4 regions of the Nicoliella lavandulae genome follow, and region 2 is predicted to be linked to each of the others. Evidence: predicted binding sites of a transcription regulator. Region 2 holds the regulator's gene; each other region holds the start of a gene.
The links. The regulator NrdR, encoded in region 2, represses ribonucleotide reductase genes. The targets are predictions, from matches to a motif close to ACACNATATATNGTGT.
Positions count from the first base shown of each region.

Region 1: the regulator NrdR is predicted to act here: its motif matches at 2,063-2,078, upstream of R4146_RS02370 (class Ib ribonucleoside-diphosphate reductase assembly flavoprotein NrdI).
Region 3: the regulator NrdR is predicted to act here: its motif matches at 2,580-2,595, upstream of R4146_RS03445 (redoxin NrdH).
Region 4: the regulator NrdR is predicted to act here: its motif matches at 2,458-2,473, upstream of pnuC (nicotinamide riboside transporter PnuC).

Region 1 covers NZ_JAWMWH010000001.1:507,561-511,862, forward strand. The annotation lists gene R4146_RS02355 (zinc-dependent alcohol dehydrogenase family protein) at 1-690, opposite strand, end outside; gene R4146_RS02360 (fluoride efflux transporter FluC) at 1,149-1,529, shown strand; gene R4146_RS02365 (fluoride efflux transporter FluC) at 1,529-1,879, shown strand; gene R4146_RS02370 (class Ib ribonucleoside-diphosphate reductase assembly flavoprotein NrdI) at 2,093-2,575, shown strand; gene nrdE (class 1b ribonucleoside-diphosphate reductase subunit alpha) at 2,568-4,302, shown strand, end outside.
Region 2 covers NZ_JAWMWH010000001.1:1,039,306-1,043,607, reverse strand. The annotation lists gene dnaI (primosomal protein DnaI) at 1-159, opposite strand, end outside; gene R4146_RS04940 (DnaD domain protein) at 171-1,565, opposite strand; gene nrdR (transcriptional regulator NrdR) at 1,565-2,050, opposite strand; gene coaE (dephospho-CoA kinase) at 2,071-2,661, opposite strand; gene mutM (DNA-formamidopyrimidine glycosylase) at 2,654-3,493, opposite strand; gene polA (DNA polymerase I) at 3,515-4,302, opposite strand, start outside.
Region 3 covers NZ_JAWMWH010000001.1:748,974-753,275, reverse strand. The annotation lists gene dnaX (DNA polymerase III subunit gamma/tau) at 1-1,138, opposite strand, end outside; RNA gene ffs (signal recognition particle sRNA small type) at 1,268-1,367, opposite strand; gene tadA (tRNA adenosine(34) deaminase TadA) at 1,390-1,881, opposite strand; gene R4146_RS03450 (class I SAM-dependent methyltransferase) at 1,897-2,499, opposite strand; gene R4146_RS03445 (redoxin NrdH) at 2,733-2,969, shown strand; gene nrdE (class 1b ribonucleoside-diphosphate reductase subunit alpha) at 3,059-4,302, shown strand, end outside.
Region 4 covers NZ_JAWMWH010000001.1:512,515-516,816, reverse strand. The annotation lists gene R4146_RS02405 (metal ABC transporter permease) at 1-28, shown strand, start outside; gene R4146_RS02400 (metal ABC transporter substrate-binding protein) at 53-997, shown strand; gene R4146_RS02395 (deoxynucleoside kinase) at 1,063-1,689, opposite strand; gene pnuC (nicotinamide riboside transporter PnuC) at 1,716-2,438, opposite strand; gene nrdF (class 1b ribonucleoside-diphosphate reductase subunit beta) at 2,619-3,569, opposite strand; gene R4146_RS02380 (ribonucleotide-diphosphate reductase subunit beta) at 3,581-4,302, opposite strand, start outside.

The DNA.
Region 1 (4,302 bases), 530 kb from region 2:
AGCTTCGATAACGATGTCGTATTCTTCGTCAATCTTACCAGTTTCAGTGTTGATTACGTGATCAGCACCAGTAAGCTTTTGTTCTTCAGCTAACTTGTCATCGTGACGACCAGTTAAGTCAACGTGTTGAACACCGTAAGCCTTTAATAATTCAACGAATAGAAGACCCATGTAACCATCACCCATAACAAGAGCCTTGTAATGTGGTTGTAAGCTAAGACGACGGATACCGTGAACACCACATGAAACAGGTTCAGTTGAACAAGCAGCCTTTAATGAAAGGTTAGCTGGAACGTGGTATACAACTGATTCTGGAGCAGTGAAGTAGTCTTCCAAACCACCATTACGAGTAACACCAACAGCTGATAAGTCTTCAGCAAGTTGTGGACGGTCAACACGGAAGTACTTGTCCTTAGGGTAGTAGATGTTAGGGTCAACAGCAACACGATCACCCTTCTTGAATTGGGTAACGTTAGCACCAACAGCTGCAACTACACCTGAGTTTTCGTGACCTAAAACGATAGGAGGAACAGCATCTGCTGAACCTGGAAGACCGTTGTATAATGCGTCGTCAGTACCACAAATACCTGCGTATGCAGTCTTAACTAAAACTTCATCAGGCTTTGGAGTTGGAGTTTCCAAATCTTGGATTTCCATTTGTTTAGTACCAGTTAATACTAATGCTTTCATGAGTAAATATCTCCTTTGTGAATATAATAAATTTTTTAACTAGGACAGATGACCTAGCTTTCAATAACTATTTTATATGAAATAATCATTTGATTCCAAACATTTATTATTGGTCTCATTTGATTACACTTATAATACTAATGATTATTGTTAAATAATCAACTGCTATTTTATCTAAATATAACGATAAATTAATCAATAAACGAATAAAATCACATTAGTTTAACACTTGGTAAGCAAGGGGAAACGTTGATTTAATGCACTGGATAGTTAATCATTTCACAATCATTAATAGCTTAATTCTAGCTTTTTTATTAAATATGCAAAATGCAACCGGTTGCATGAATATTAAATAAAAATCATTAAATTTTATTTAATTTGTGAATTTATTAACTTAATTAGCTAATTTATAATTTATGGTACGATTAAATTGGTTATGAAAGGGAAGGATGATTCGCGTGCGTAGATTAATGTATATTATTGGATTTGGATTCATTGGTGGTGCCATTCGTGAGTGGTTGACCATACTATCTGGAAACGACCATTTCGCAATGATTATTGCAATTAATTTAATTGGGACTTTCTTATTAGCCTTCTTAGTTGGCATTTTACCGCTATTATTTAACATTTCCGCTGATCTATTAAGTGGCATTAGTGTTGGTCTGATTGGTAGCTTTACCACTTTTTCAACGTTTACAGTTGATTTTATTAATCTGTTCAAGTCTTCACTAATTAATTCATTTTGGTATCTTTTAATTAGTTTACTTGTTGGATATATATTCGCATTGATTGGAATTAAATTAGCTGATTATGTTAATGCAAAGGTGGGTGAAAAATAATGCTAACCAAAATTATAATTGTCGGTTTAGCGGCCTCACTCGGTGCGGTTTTTCGTTATGCACTCATTGAATTAATTGGTAATAAGTGGGGGTGGAAAGATTTTCCATTAGCAACGGTAGTGATCAATGTTTCAGGAGCATTTATCCTAGGATTACTGGCCGGTCATCTACCCACTGCCTCGTTATCATATTTGATTGGTAGTGGAGTGATGGGTGGTTACACCACATTTTCAACATACATGAATGAAACCGTTCGACTCCAATTTAGGAGTTATTCACTTTCAATGCTGTATTTCTTTGGAACTTCGATTTTGGGGATTGCGGCAGCGCTTGTGGGGATGGCATTATAAAAAGCAAAAAAGACTGAAAAAAATTTTTTTCAGTCTTTTTTTGTGCATTTTATTTAGTGATGATAATGGTTTGATGATTTTTAACTATTTTTATTGTGCACGATGATTCATTGACCTAAAAAAAGACAAATGTATAATGGTTTTTGTCGACTAACACAATATATAGCGGTAATGCATTACTTAACACAATATATAGTATAAGAGGGTTTTGTAATGAACGATCATATTAACATTCTATACGTCAGTCTTAGCGGTAATACTAAAGCGTTTATTCAGAAATTAACGACAGAACTAGCGAAGCAATCGATTATTGTAAATTCAATTAACGTTCGTGAACGACCAACCCAAAAGAAGTTGTTAGAACCATTCGTAACGTTTTTACCAGCTTTTTTAAAGGGTGGTAACGGAATTGATAACGGCTTCAAAGAAATTTTGACTACGCCATTACGTCGCTATTTGGAATTTGCAGATAACTATAAACAATGCTACGGCATTATTGGTAGTGGTAATCGTAACTTTAATAAGCAGTTTGCACTGACCGCTAAACAATATGCGAATGACTTCGGATTTCCATATTTAACTGATTTTGAACTAAAAGGGTCGAAAAGCGATGTCACTAAAATTAGTGCGCTTTTGATAAAGAAACAATCCGAAAATAGTTTAGCTATCGAAGGGAGTGCAGACACTAATGCCTAAAAAGAGTACTGCAGAACTTGATAAAAGCTATTTTTATTTAAATAACATGGTCAATGTCCCTGACGGTGGTCAAATTCAATTGCATTATGACCAAGAGGCGCTAGCTGCATTCTTCAAGGAAACCGTGCAACCCCAAACAATGCAGTTTGCGTCACTTGATGATAAGTTGGAATATTTAGTTGATCACGAATACATTGATGCCAATATTTTATCGCAGTATCGTCATTCATTTATCAGTTCGTTATTTGAAAAAATGCATCATTTTGATTTTTATTTTAAAAGTTTTATGGGTGCGTATAAGTTCTACATGCAATACGCAATGAAGACCAATGATGGAAAACAATTCCTAGAAAACTTTGCAGATCGAGTTGTTTTTAATGCATTGTACTTAGGTCACGGTGATGCAAAGCTAGCAGAATCGATTGCTGATGAGTTAATCCATCAACGTTATCAACCAGCTACCCCTACGTTCTTGAACGCTGCCAAGAAGCGACGGGGCGAGATGGTATCTTGTTTCTTGCTTGACTTGAATGATTCAATGTTATCAATTGGCCGGGGAATTAATTCGGCACTAGAGCTATCTAAGTTAGGCGGTGGCGTTGGGGTGAACCTTTCGAACCTGCGGGCTTCAGGGGATTCCATTAAGCAAATTGAAAATGCTTCATCTGGTGTCATCCCCGTAATGAAGCTATTGGAAGATTCATTTAGTTATAGTAATCAATTAGGGCAACGAAATGGTGCCGGAGTGGTTTATCTGAACGTTTTTCATCCAGATATTATGCGATTCCTAGCAACGAAGAAGGAAAACGCTGATGAAAAAATTCGGGTGAAGACCCTTTCGCTAGGGTTAGTAGTTCCAGATCAGTACTATCAATTACTAAAAACGAACCAACCAATGTATTTATTTAGTCCATATGATGTCGAACGTGAATACGGGAAACCATTTGCTTACGTTGACATTACTAAGGAATATGATCGACTAGTTGCAAATGACAATATTAAAAAAGCCAAAATTAACGCCCGTCAATTAGAACAAGAAATTTCTAGATTACAACAAGAATCTGGTTATCCATACATTTTAAATATTGATACGGCTAACCGTGATAATCCAGTTGATGGCAAAATCATTATGAGTAACCTATGCAGTGAAATTTTACAACCTCAATCGCCTTCTAAAATTAATCCAGACTTATCTTATGAACACGTTGGCACCGATATTTCATGTAATTTGGGATCTACCAACATTATGAATATGCTAGATTCTGATGATTTCGGCAAATCAGTTAATACTGCTGTTCGCGCATTAACTACGGTGACCGACGAAACGGACATCAAAGAAGTACCAACGGTGCAAAATGGAAATCGCAAGTACCACACGATTGGATTAGGTGCAATGGGCTTGCACACGGCGTTAGCGCGCCATCAGATTGAATATGGATCACCCGAGGCGCTAGAACTGACCGATGCGTATTTCCTAGCCCTTAATTATTATTCTTTAGTGGCTAGTAATGAAATCGCCAAGGAACGGAATGCAACGTTCGAACAGTTTGAATATTCTCAATATGCCGATGGAACGTATTTTGACCAATATTTAACAGCTGATTTTACATTTAAATCGCCACGGGTAGCTGCCATCTTTAGCCATATTAAATTACCACGGGTTAGTGATTGGCAAAGACTTAAGGAATCAGTAATGAAAGATGGCCTTTACCATCGGAACCGGTTGG
Region 2 (4,302 bases):
CGCTGAGCGCCGGATGGATTCATTGCTAATTGAATGTGCTTTTACGAATGCTTGAACATCTGGATCATTATACGCTTCTCGCATTAACGATTGATAATTAAACTTATCACCAAACTTATCATTAATTGCATGCCTTAGTTCAGTTTTTAAATCCTTCAATTTGCCACCTCCTATTTTTTGTTTCTAATTTTTTCTATTTTAGCTATAACTGCGCGACGTTCCTCTTCACTTACTGGTTTAATAACTTGGTTATCCAAACCTTCCTTCATCCAAGTTGGCCGCAAATCTTTATGCTGACCATTGGATTTACGGTAGTTCGAACGACCATAATGACCTAATTTTTTATTTTCTTTTTGCTTACGATTATATGCTTTAATAGCATTCATTGCATCCGTTGCCGCTTTAACGTGATATTTTTGAACCCAATCATTAGCAATAAAGTCAAATAAATTTTTTGATAACTGGGGCTTTTCCTGATTGACAATAATATGATAGACCAACATATTAACCGCACCCGTCGACATAATCCGTTGATCAACTAAATTTGCAACCATATTTTCTTCGCTTTGGGTAACGAAGCCATTCTTAGACTCCTTCAAACGATTGATAAACTCTAATGGTGCATAATAATCAGCCGCCTTGATTAAACTACGGTCATTGGCATCAAAATCAGTCTTATTTTTTTCATTATTTGATTCTTCAACAACAGTTTTAACAGACTGATTATTCGTTTGGTATTGGCGACTAATCAATAATTTTAACTTATCAGGAGAAAACACATTATTACGAATATTAGTGGCCCGCATGATAAGTTGAGCCATTTTTAGTTCATCGATACCATATAACTCGTGTTCGTTAATGATTAATTGATATTGCCGTTTAACTTGTTCAACGTTGACGTAGGAACTCTTAAGACAATCCAGTACTAATTGAAAACTAAAATCACGATGATCATAGTTCGGCGATGGTCGTTTTACATCATCATCATCGTTTGGTTTATTTAAATCATAATCATGTTTTAAATTAACGATTGACTGTGGTTGATCAGTAATTTGATCAGCATCAATTTGAAATGAATCTAAGAAATTTTGCGTAATCTCTTCAGCATCATCCATCTCAAATGGCTTGATCAATAACCGTTGCGCAAGCTTTTGATAAGTGGCTTCGCCTACGTTTTCCAATAATGCCAGACTTAATAAGTCATCGTCAAAAAATGCCCGGTTACTCAGCGGTGGGATTAACTGGTAAATTAAAACTGGTTTGGAGTCCGTTTTTTGAACGAACGTTCTTAATAATCCAGCCCCTTCTAAGCGGCCTCGACATTCATTGAATTTTTTTGCATCAATTTGTAAAAAAGAAAACAATTCATAGTGTTGCCGTTGAACGTATGGATTCGTTTGATCTTCACTGTATCGCCAAAGCAAGCGAATCAACGCAGTGGCTGTGACCCCAATTACGGGTTGGTACAACCAATCGATCGATTCGCTTGCTAGGTTTGAAAGTCGTTCGTTCTTGGTAACAATAAACCCTGTTTTCGGATCATTTTGATTCCAATCATTGTTCATTATTTATCATTATCCTTCGAATCTTTACCGCGATCGCGGTTCATAACTTCCTTCATTTCATTATAAAAAACTGTCATATCTTTAAACTGCCGGTAAACACTCGCAAACCGGATGTAAGCAATCTCATCTACATCAGCTAATTCTTTCATTACGTACTCACCAATTAGTTGACTAGAAACTTCATTTTCACCCCGCGAGCGAACTTCACTTTCTACTTTATCAACAATTTGCGTCATTAAGTCCATTGAAACAGGCCGTTTTTCAGCCGAGCGAATAATGCCGCGTAACATCTTATCACGGTTAAATTCTTCACGATTACCATTATGCTTAATCACTAATAATGGTGCTGATTCTACTCGTTCGAACGTGGTGTAACGATAACCACAGTTTTCGCATTCACGTCTTCTTCTGATGACGGTCCCATCATTGGTAGGTCTTGAATCGACTACTCTTGAACTATTCTTATGACAATGGGGACATTTCATCACTAATCACCTCATCGTTTTTAACATAGGTTTTCCAATAATTTTAACACTTGTTGCTTAGTTTGACTAATCGAACCAGAATTATTAATCACTACTTTAGATAATGATTGCTTAATTTGTTGACTCCATTGTTGATCGATTAAATTCATTGCCGTCTCAGTATCAACGTGGTTACGTAATTTAATGCGTTGAACTTGTTTATCAACATCACAACTCACAAAGACAGTTGTATCAACATATCCTTCATACCCTGCTTCGAATAACAATGGCGCATCCAATATTGCCAACGGCACGGCTTTATGTTCGTAATCATTAATTTGATTTAAGATTGCTTGGCGAATATAAAGATCCATCACCCGATTAAGGCGGTGCAATTGGGTCGCATCGTTAAACACCAATTGGCCTAACGCCTTCCGATCAATTGCATCCCCACCAGCAATCGATGGCCCAAATGCATTCACTAATGCCTGGTAACAATCAGTCCCTGCCTTTTGTAGATCATGAGTAATTAAATCCGCATCAATAATCGGGACCGTAGCTTCCGCAAACATCTTACTAACGGTCGATTTGCCAGTGCCAATGCTACCAGTGAGCCCAACTAACTTAGTCATTAGCAGTCACGATTCGTTGACAATTAGGACAAAAACTAGTTCCTCGTTGTGCCACCTTAATCTTTTCGATCGGCGTACCACAACGTTCACAAGGTTGGCCCTTCTTGCCGTAAACATGCAATTGACTTTGAAATTGACCAGCTTCACCAAATGCATTGGAGTATGAATGAACCGTAGTTCCATGGCCCTTGATTGCTGCTGCAATTTCATCAATGATATTTTGCCGTAATTCCCGAATTTGATCATCAGTAATCAAATTCGTGATTTGTTCTGGATGAATCTTACTCATCCAAAGCACTTCATCGGTATAAATGTTACCAAGTCCTGCAATGTGGTCTTGATTCAATAGGAACGGTTTAATCTTGCCTCGGCTCTTGTTCATGATTCGTTTCATGTATTCAAAAGTAAGCTGATCACTAGTTGGTTCCGGTCCAATCGTACCAATCCCGGACAATGTATTTTCCTGACCATTTTTAATTAAATACATTCGCCCAAACTTACGACTATCATTATAACGAAGTTCACGACCATCCGTTAGATGCCAAATAATATGGGTATGTTTGTCTGGTTTAGTCCCATCTTTTTCAACATCGTACTTTCCTTCCATTCGTAAGTGTGAAACAACGGTGTATCCATTGTTCAAACGAAAGAGTAAGTATTTTCCACGCCGGTCGATTTTTTCAATGGTACTCCCAGTTAATGCATCAATAAATTGAGCTGATGAAACATTGATCATCTTAGGATAGATAACATCAACATTGTTAATGGTAGCGCCTTGCACTAATTCTGTTAATCCGATTCTTACGGTTTCTACTTCAGGTAATTCTGGCATTGTTTAACCCTCTTATCTTTTTTATTTTGCATCGTACCACGTTGGCCCATGATGACTGGCCACACGCAATGGTACTTGTAATTTAACAGCTGAATCCATTACTTTTGGCACCAGTTTTTCTAATACTGGAATTTCTTCTGCTGGAGCTTCGAACACTAATTCATCATGGATTTGCAATAGCATCTTCGCTTGCATCCCCGCCAATGCTGATTCCATATTGATCATGGCAATCTTGATAATATCGGCCGCACTCCCTTGAATAGGTGAATTCATAGCAGTCCGTTCTGCAAACGAACGTTGGTGGAAGTTACGGGAATGAATATCTGGTAAATAACGTCTCCGGTGGGTAATCGTTTCGACGAAGCCGTTAGCATGGGCAAATTTAACTTCATTTTGCATGTATTCATTGACCTTTGGATATTCAGCAAAGTATTTATCAATAAATTGTTTGGCATCCTTACGACTAATTCCCGTATTTTTAGCCAAACCAAAGTCACTAATCCCATACACGATTCCAAAGTTAACTGCCTTAGCTTGTCTTCTTAATTCAGGTGTAACTTCATCGTTAGACTGTAACCCAAAGATTCGCCGCGCCGTTGACGCATGAATATCATCATTATGATTGAATTCATCTTGCATATTGGTATCGCCACTGATCGAAGCTAAGACCCGCAACTCAATTTGTGAATAATCAGATGAAAAAATTTGCCAACCCGGATGACTAGGTACGAACGCCCGTCTAATTTGGCGTCCTTCATCGGTGCGAATTGGGATATTTTGTAAATTAGGATCAACAGATGACAGCCGGC
Region 3 (4,302 bases), 290 kb from region 2:
CATCGTTCAATGACTGTAATTCAGCAGCATTTGGATTTTGCGCCGAGCTAGCCTTACTCAACGTTGCAATTTTAACCGTTAAGACTTCTAAATAGACGTCTGGGTGAATCGTATAACGCATTTGTTGTTGAATATCATTAATGTTCTCAATAATTTGATAGATAACGTTAGCATCTGCTTCAGCAGCTAGTTGTTTGAATTGATCATCAACGATGCCCAGTTCTTGTTGTAACACCATCTCTGGTGCTTGTTTAAACAGTAAAATATTTTGGTAGTAGCTAATCAAGTCCTCAATAAATTGATTGGCATCCTTACCACTATCCATAATTTTACGAACTGAGACTAACGCCGCCTTCACATCCTGGTGGAACACTTCACTAACAAATTCAAATAACAATGAAGTCGTAACGCTCCCCGTAACTTGCAGTGCATTTTCATAGGTCACATTATCATCACCATATGACATGGTTTGATCCAAAATGCTTAAAGCATCCCGCATCCCACCTTCAGCTGACTTAGCAATTACCCGCAATGCCTGGTCGTCATATTCAACATGCTTTTGATTTAGGATGTATTCCATGCGATCCAAAATATCCTTCGGCTGAATTCGTTTGAAATCAAAGCGTTGGGTCCGCGAAATAATCGTTGCTGGTAACTTATGGGGTTCGGTAGTAGCCAAAATGAAGATCACATTAGCTGGTGGTTCTTCAAGGGTTTTTAATAACGCATTAAAGGCCCCCGTTGATAGCATATGCACTTCATCAATGATGTAGACCTTATATTTGGCCTCAGTTGGCGCATACTTAGCCTTATCACGAATGTCTCGAATCTCATCGACTCCGTTATTAGACGCAGCATCAATTTCAATTACATCATTTAACGTTCCCTTAGTGATCGCCTGACAAATCGTACATTCATTACATGGCTCACCATCTTTAACGTTTGGGCAGTTAACAGCCTTAGCAAAAATCTTTGCAGCAGATGTTTTCCCGGTTCCCCGTGGTCCGGCAAACAGATATGCATGACTAATTTGATCAGTAATAATGGTGTTCTTTAACGTCTCGGTAATGACATGTTGACCCACTAATTCATCAAATCGTTGTGGTCGCCAAACCCGGTAAAGCGCTTGATAACTCATCTGCTAGTTCCTCCCCTGAATGTTCATCCAAAATATCTACCTATCCAATTATAGTCGGATATCAATTTAATTTAAATCAAACTTGAGCATAAAATAAAAAACTCTTAGCCTGAAAAGACTAAGAGGATTAATTTCTAAATACGAGAAGCACAGGACGTAGGAAACTTAGTGCTGCTTCCTTCCGGATCTGACACGGTTCGTTAGCACACCCTTGCTTCAAGGCCTAACGGCAAATATTATATTAACTTATTTTACTTAGATTGTCCAGAACGACGCGCTAATTTTTTTCGCTGTCGAGCAGCCTTAAAAAACTGTTTCATGATTTGAGCAGCTTCATCAGCCATCACTTCACTGTATACATTGACTTGGTGGTTAAAGCGCGTATCCCCTAACACTTGGTAGAGACTATCAACCACGCCACCCTTAGGATTTTTAGCCCCATAGTACAAGTTCTTAATCCGTGAATTTAAAATGGCTCCGGCACACATTAAACATGGTTCAACCGTCACATACAAATCACAATCTTCTAGCCGCCAACTATCTAAATAACTACATGCTTCTTGAATAGCCAACATTTCAGCGTGTGCAGTAGCATCTTCTGCAAGCTCACGTAGATTATGGCCACTGCCAATTACTTTACCATCCTTAACGATCACTGCACCGATGGGGACCTCGTTAACGTAAAAAGCATTCTTAGCTTCGATTAACGCTAAGTTCATAAAATGATTTACCTGTTGATCCAATAACTCACTTCCTAATTAATGTTTTGTACTTTCTAAGATGTAGTAACCCTTATCACGTTTAATAATTTTGCAATTACCAAAAGTAGCATTCATTAGCTTCTTTGCAGATGGGGCACCTTGCTTTTTTTGCAACACAACGGTTAAACGACCACCAGTCACTAAATGGTCTAAGGCCCCGGTGATCATCCCATCAACGACCTGCTTACCAGCTCGTACCGGTGGATTAGTAATTACCGCTGCAAACTGATCTTCAATTGTTTGATATCCATCCGAATTTTGAATTTGAACGTTATCAATATGATTTTGCTTTGCATTTAATTCTGCTAGCGCTAGGGCGCGATTATTCACATCGGCCATAGTTACTTGTCGATCTGGATATCGCTTGGCAATGGCAAGTCCAATTGGGCCATAGCCACAACCTAAGTCCAAGATCGATCCTGCTGGTAGTTCATCAATTACCACGCTGTTAATTAAAACTCGCGATCCATAATCAACTGTTCGTTTCGAAAAAACACCGTTATCAGTTGTAAAAGTCAATTGATTCCCTAGTAATTCGAAATTCCAATTCTGTTCCTCGTGTTTCACGTCTGGATTTGGTGTATAATAATATTCAGTCATTTTTTTACCACCTATATTTTGAGTTTAATTCTATTTTAAACTAAATTTTAAAAATTAAAAATGTTTCACGTTTTTTGTTAATACCATATCTAGTGTTACACAAGTTATGAGACACTAGGTATGGTATTTAAAATTGAAAAAAATTATGAAGCGTGTAAAATAAAAAACATAACTTTATAGTTACTTAAGTAACTATAAGCTGAACGAAATTAAAGCTACTGGAGGCCGTACACATGACAAAAACTACTCTATTCTCTAAAAACAACTGCATGCAATGCAAGATGACAAAACGTTTTTTACAAGAACATAACATCGAATTTAATGAAATTAATATTGACGAACAACCAGAATACATTGAACAATTAAAATCAGAAGGATTTATGGCAACGCCAGTTGTTAAGGCTGAAGGCATTGAAGCATTTAGCGGTTTTAGACCTGACCAACTCAACAAATTGGCAGTAATCGCCTAAGACTTTAATAATTTTACTACAATGGCGAGGGCTACTAAAGGCCTCGCCACTTTTATTTACTGAAAAATTCTAAAGAAAGTGTGGAAATCATGGGACTATCTGACTTACAAGACGTTACTTATTACGATTTAAATAACGAGATTAACATTCCCGTTAATGGACAAATCCAACTCGACAAGGATAAAGATGCACTAGCAGCATTTTTAAAGGAAAATGTTCAACCAAATACTAAACAATTTAATTCACTTAAGGAACGTTACCAATACTTAATGGACAATGATTACCTTGAAAAGGGATTCATTAATAAGTATAACTTTAGTTTTATTGAAAAACTATACGAATACTTGCGAAGCCAGAACTTCCACTTTAAGACCTTTATGGCTGCATATAAATTTTATGCCCAATATGCGCTTAAAACTGACGATAATGAATACTACTTAGAAAACTTCATTGATCGGGCTGCCGTAAATGCACTATACTTCGCAGATGGTAATGAAGACTTAGCGATGAGTTTAGCTAACGAAATCATCAACCAACGTTACCAACCCGCAACCCCTAGTTTCTTAAACGCTGGTCGGAAACGACGTGGTGAATTAGTATCTTGTTTTCTAATTCAAACTACTGATGACATGAACACGATTGGTCGTACGATTAATTCAGCATTACAACTATCGCGGATTGGTGGTGGGGTTGGAATCAACCTCTCGAACTTAAGAGCTGCTGGTGATCCAATCAAACATATTGAAGGTGCTGCGAGTGGCGTTGTTCCCGTGATGAAGCTATTAGAGGATAGTTTCTCATACTCAAATCAATTAGGACAACGGCAAGGCGCCGGTGTTGTGTACCTTAGTGTTTTCCATCCTGATATTATTTCCTTCCTATCCGCTAAGAAAGAAAATGCAGATGAAAAGGTTCGGGTTAAGACCTTATCACTAGGAATTATCGTTCCAGATAAGTTCTACGACCTAGTTCGTGAAGACCAAGATATGTATTTATTTAGTCCATATGATGTTGAACGGATTTATGGTGAACCATTCTCATACGTTGATATTTCTAAAGAATATGACAACATAGTTAATAATCCCGAAATCAAAAAGACTAAGATCAAAGCTCGGGAATTAGAAACTGAAATCAGTAAATTACAGCAAGAATCTGGATACCCATACATTATTAATATTGATACCGCTAATCGGGCCAACCCCATTGACGGTAAAATCGTTATGAGTAACCTTTGTTCTGAAATTATGCAAGTGCAAACTCCTTCAACGGTTAATAACAAACAACAATACGTTAAGCTAGGTACTGATATTTCCTGTAACTTGGGTTCCACGAA
Region 4 (4,302 bases), 530 kb from region 2:
ACAAAGCTTGTTGAAGTTCAAAAAATAATTATTTAGAAACGAGGCCTTTCGAATGAAGCGAATTATCATCTCATTAATCGCAGTCATTATGTTAATTGGTGGCGTAGTTTTATTTGTCAATCAACGTAGTGCTAAGCAATCTAACTCCGCTGAATCCAAAAATGATAAACTCCACGTGGTCGTTACTAACTCGATTTTAGAAGACATGGTCAAAAATATTGGTAAAGACCGCATCGATGTCTATAGTATCGTCCGACGTGGAACTGATCCACATGAATACGAACCAAAGCCAGAAGACATCGCTGCTACTACTAATGCGAATGCCATCTTTTATAATGGTTTAAACTTAGAAACTGGTGGTAATGGCTGGTTCAATAAATTAGTCAAAACTGCGCACAAGAAATTTAATCGTGATGTTTTTGCCGCAAGTAACGGCGTAAAACCACTTCATTTATCTACCAATAAAGATGAAGTTGATCCCCACGCATGGCTTAGTCTGGCGAACGGAATTCAATACGTTAAGACCATGACTAAGGTCTTAAAAGATAAGGATCCTAAAAACGCAGCCTACTATCAAAAGAATGCTAACGCATATATTGCTAAATTAAGCCGATTAAACCAAAGCGCTAAGTCCAAATTCTTAGATATCCCTGCAAAGCAACGACTCTTAGTAACATCAGAAGGAGCCTTTAAGTACTTCTCTAAGGCTTACCATGTTACCCCTGCTTATATTTGGGAAATCAATACTGAATCCCAAGGGACCCCTGAACAAATGAAGGCCGTCCTAGCTAAGATTAGAAAATCAGATGTTAAACATCTATTCGTTGAATCATCAGTCTCACCAAAGGCAATGGATAAGGTCGCATCAGAAACCGGCCTCAAGATTTACTCTAAAATCTTTACCGATTCATTGGCTAAAAAAGGACACCCTGGTGATACCTATTACAGTATGATGAAGTGGAACTTAGATAAAATCCACGATGGATTAGCCAATTAAATAACAATGCCAATGGCATCATAAAAGCCCCTAAGTTTGTAAAATAAACTTAGGGGCTTTTCGTTTTATTCAGCGAGTTTCGTATCGATTTGTTTTAAAACCGTTGCTAAGTCAGCGGGGTTATTAACAAAGTCGTACTTATCACCATCAATTTTAATCTTGGGACTGATGTCGTAGTTCTCAAACCATTCTTGGTAAGCTACCCGTAATTTTCGATAATAATCTAATAATTCATCGGACTGTTCAAAATCACGGCCACGCATCTGAATCCGGTTCAACTGGGTTTCTAAACTAACTTCAATGTAAACGAGCAGATCGGGACGTTTCTTATTGGCTGCTAGTGGTAACTCCTCTAGCATGTTATCCAATAAATCATGATAGATTGCTGCTTCGGTATCGTTAATGTTACCTAGCTGATGATTTAAATCAGTAAATAAAGCATCTTCATAAATTGAACGGTCCAAAACATTATTATCTTCCTGTTGGGCCTGTTTAATCATCTGAAATCGTTTATTCAAGAAGTAAATCTGCAATAGAAATCCATACTTTTCCTTATCTTGATAAAAAAGTGGTAACACTGGATTATCATTAACTGGTTCATAGAACGCCTTAGTGCCTAAATGCTTAGCCAGTCGACCCGTTAATGATGACTTGCCAGCGCCAATGGTTCCCGCTAATAAAATCATTGTCATAAAATCCCCCGATCAAAAATACATTATTACTCAGTTACAATTCGTTTAGCAAACCACGGACTCTTCGTAAATGCTAAAATATCATTTCCAATGTATAGCATGTAAGTTACGAATAGCACTGGTGATGCACCGCCCTGGGCGGCTGTAATTCCCCATAGAATAACGGATAAGATCCCTTGGGCAAACCAGAAATAATACGTTTCCCGCTTCTTCAATGTGGTTAAGACCGCTCCTAAAATTCCAGTAGTGGCAGAAATTGAATCAATCAATGGCCGTGGACTGTCCGTAAAACTAGTTAGTAGTGAATGCATAATGAAAACGACTACTACAAAGCCAATTATATATGGCAACCAGTTTTTTAATGTAGCTGCCATGCTATCGCCACGCAATCCTGAAATCTTGTTTTCAGCATCTTGATTCCAACTTGGCATTAGCAGCACTGGTACATCAAGTAAAATAATATAGCTAAGTTGCATTACAATTTCCATGTAGTTCTTAGCTGTAAACGCCACACTAATTAACAAGATGGCACTAATCAACCCTAGCCAACCATTAACTGGCTTAGCATTATTAATTGCTAGCACACAGGTAAGCCCAAGCGCCCCGGCAATAAAAGTTACAATGCTAACCATGGTAATTGGACTAGTCAACGTTAAGGCTAAATTAAAGCCCAACCCAAAGTATAACAAGATGTACGATTGGACATTCCAACCTAATAGTTGATTCCACAACCATTTTAAGTAATTCATTTAAAAATACGCTCCCTATATACAATATATAGTGTTTATATTAATATATAATATCTATATATTGTTATTTTAGTCAACTCGTTCTATTATACAGATTTAAAATGTAAATTCAATCATGGTTTGGCAACGATATAATATTGAACGTTTTAGTGGATCGTGATCTTTATATTAAACACTAAACTAAAAATCATAATCATCATCGTTCATCGCTTCCGCATTTCCCATGAGATATCCTGCACCAACTTGTGAAAAGAAATCATGATTAGCAGTCTCAGTATTGATACCGTTCATAACAATCGGATTGATATCCTTAAGCTCAGCATTTGGAAAAATAGAGTCAAATCCCATGTTCTGCATTGCTTTATTGGCGTTATAGCGAACAAATTGTTTTACATCTTCAGCTAATCCAATTGGCCCATAAACAACATCTGTAAATTTAAATTCATTCTCTAGTAACTCATCTAATAGGTTGTCCATCCACTTCCGGAATTGCTTTTGTTCTGGTTCGGATAATTCGTCAAATCCTTGATGAAATTTATAACCAAGATAGGTCCCATGCACTGATTCATCCCGAATTACTAACTTGATGATTTCAGATAAATTAGCCAATTTATTATTACCTCGATACCATAATGGCGTGAAAAAGTTGTCGTAGTACAGAATTCCTTCTAAGAACACACTGGCAACCTTTTTTTGTAGGCCCGTTCCATTTTGATAAACTGCATTAATCTTTTTAACTTTAAATTGCATTTGTTCATTGTTATTCATCCAATGAAACGCGTCTTTCACCACTTGTTCATCATTTAAAGTCGTTAAGATCGTGCCGTAACTCTTGGCGTGAATCGATTCCATCATCAAGAAGTCATTGATCACAGCCATTTCCTTGCGGGTACGGACATCTCGACGCATTACGTCGACCCCTTCTTCTGATTGCAAGGTGTCTAATAGTGCTAATCCACCAACTACTTTGTTGATAACATCCCGTTCAGTTGCTGACAGATGTTGCCAATCTAAAATATCATTAGAAACTGGTACTCGCGTATCTAACCAATATTGAGCAGTCGCTTTATCAAAAACATATTCGTCCAATTCATCTTCATCAACGTTCCAATTAATTGTTGTATAAGCCATAATAACCCCTCCTAAAAATCGTAATCACTATCATCCATCGATTGTTCGCTAACGACATTCACTGCTTTTTTGTGACTAGCAGCTATTGCGTCCACTTGCATCAGATCATCAATCATGGGTACACGGTGACCAGCTAAATCAAATCTAGGATCAAAGCCTAATTGAGTTAGCGCATAGTTAATTCCATCCTGCAATGCTAATAGTGCTGGTTCAACATCATCGCCTAATTGAGATTGTAAGACCTTAGATTCCAATTCATATAGTTGATCAATAAAGTGTTCTTGCCATTCTACATAAATTGCGTGTTGATTAGGGGCAAGACTATTAATTGCGGTTCTAAACTTGTAGCCAACGTACTTAGTAAAAATAGCGCTACCTTGCAAAATGTTTTTAATAACTTGATTCAGATTACTTAGTTCAGAATGATTAATTACAGGTAAATATTCACCAAAGGTGGCGGCACTTTCCGCTAATACAAAGGCCGTTTTCTTTTGAAGCGGATTACCATTTTGATAAATAGATAGTAATAGATCCGCCTTTGCTTGTAGATATTCATCATGATCAGCAAATGCAAATGCTGACTCAGCCTCATCATTACTAATTAAATTCCGGAAAATAGTGGTACAACTCTTCGCATGAATTGTCTTCATGAAGGTAATGGTATTTAATACTGATTCTTCCTGCTGCGTCATAATTTCATGTCGTAATGCAGGGGTTCCCCATTCAGATTGAA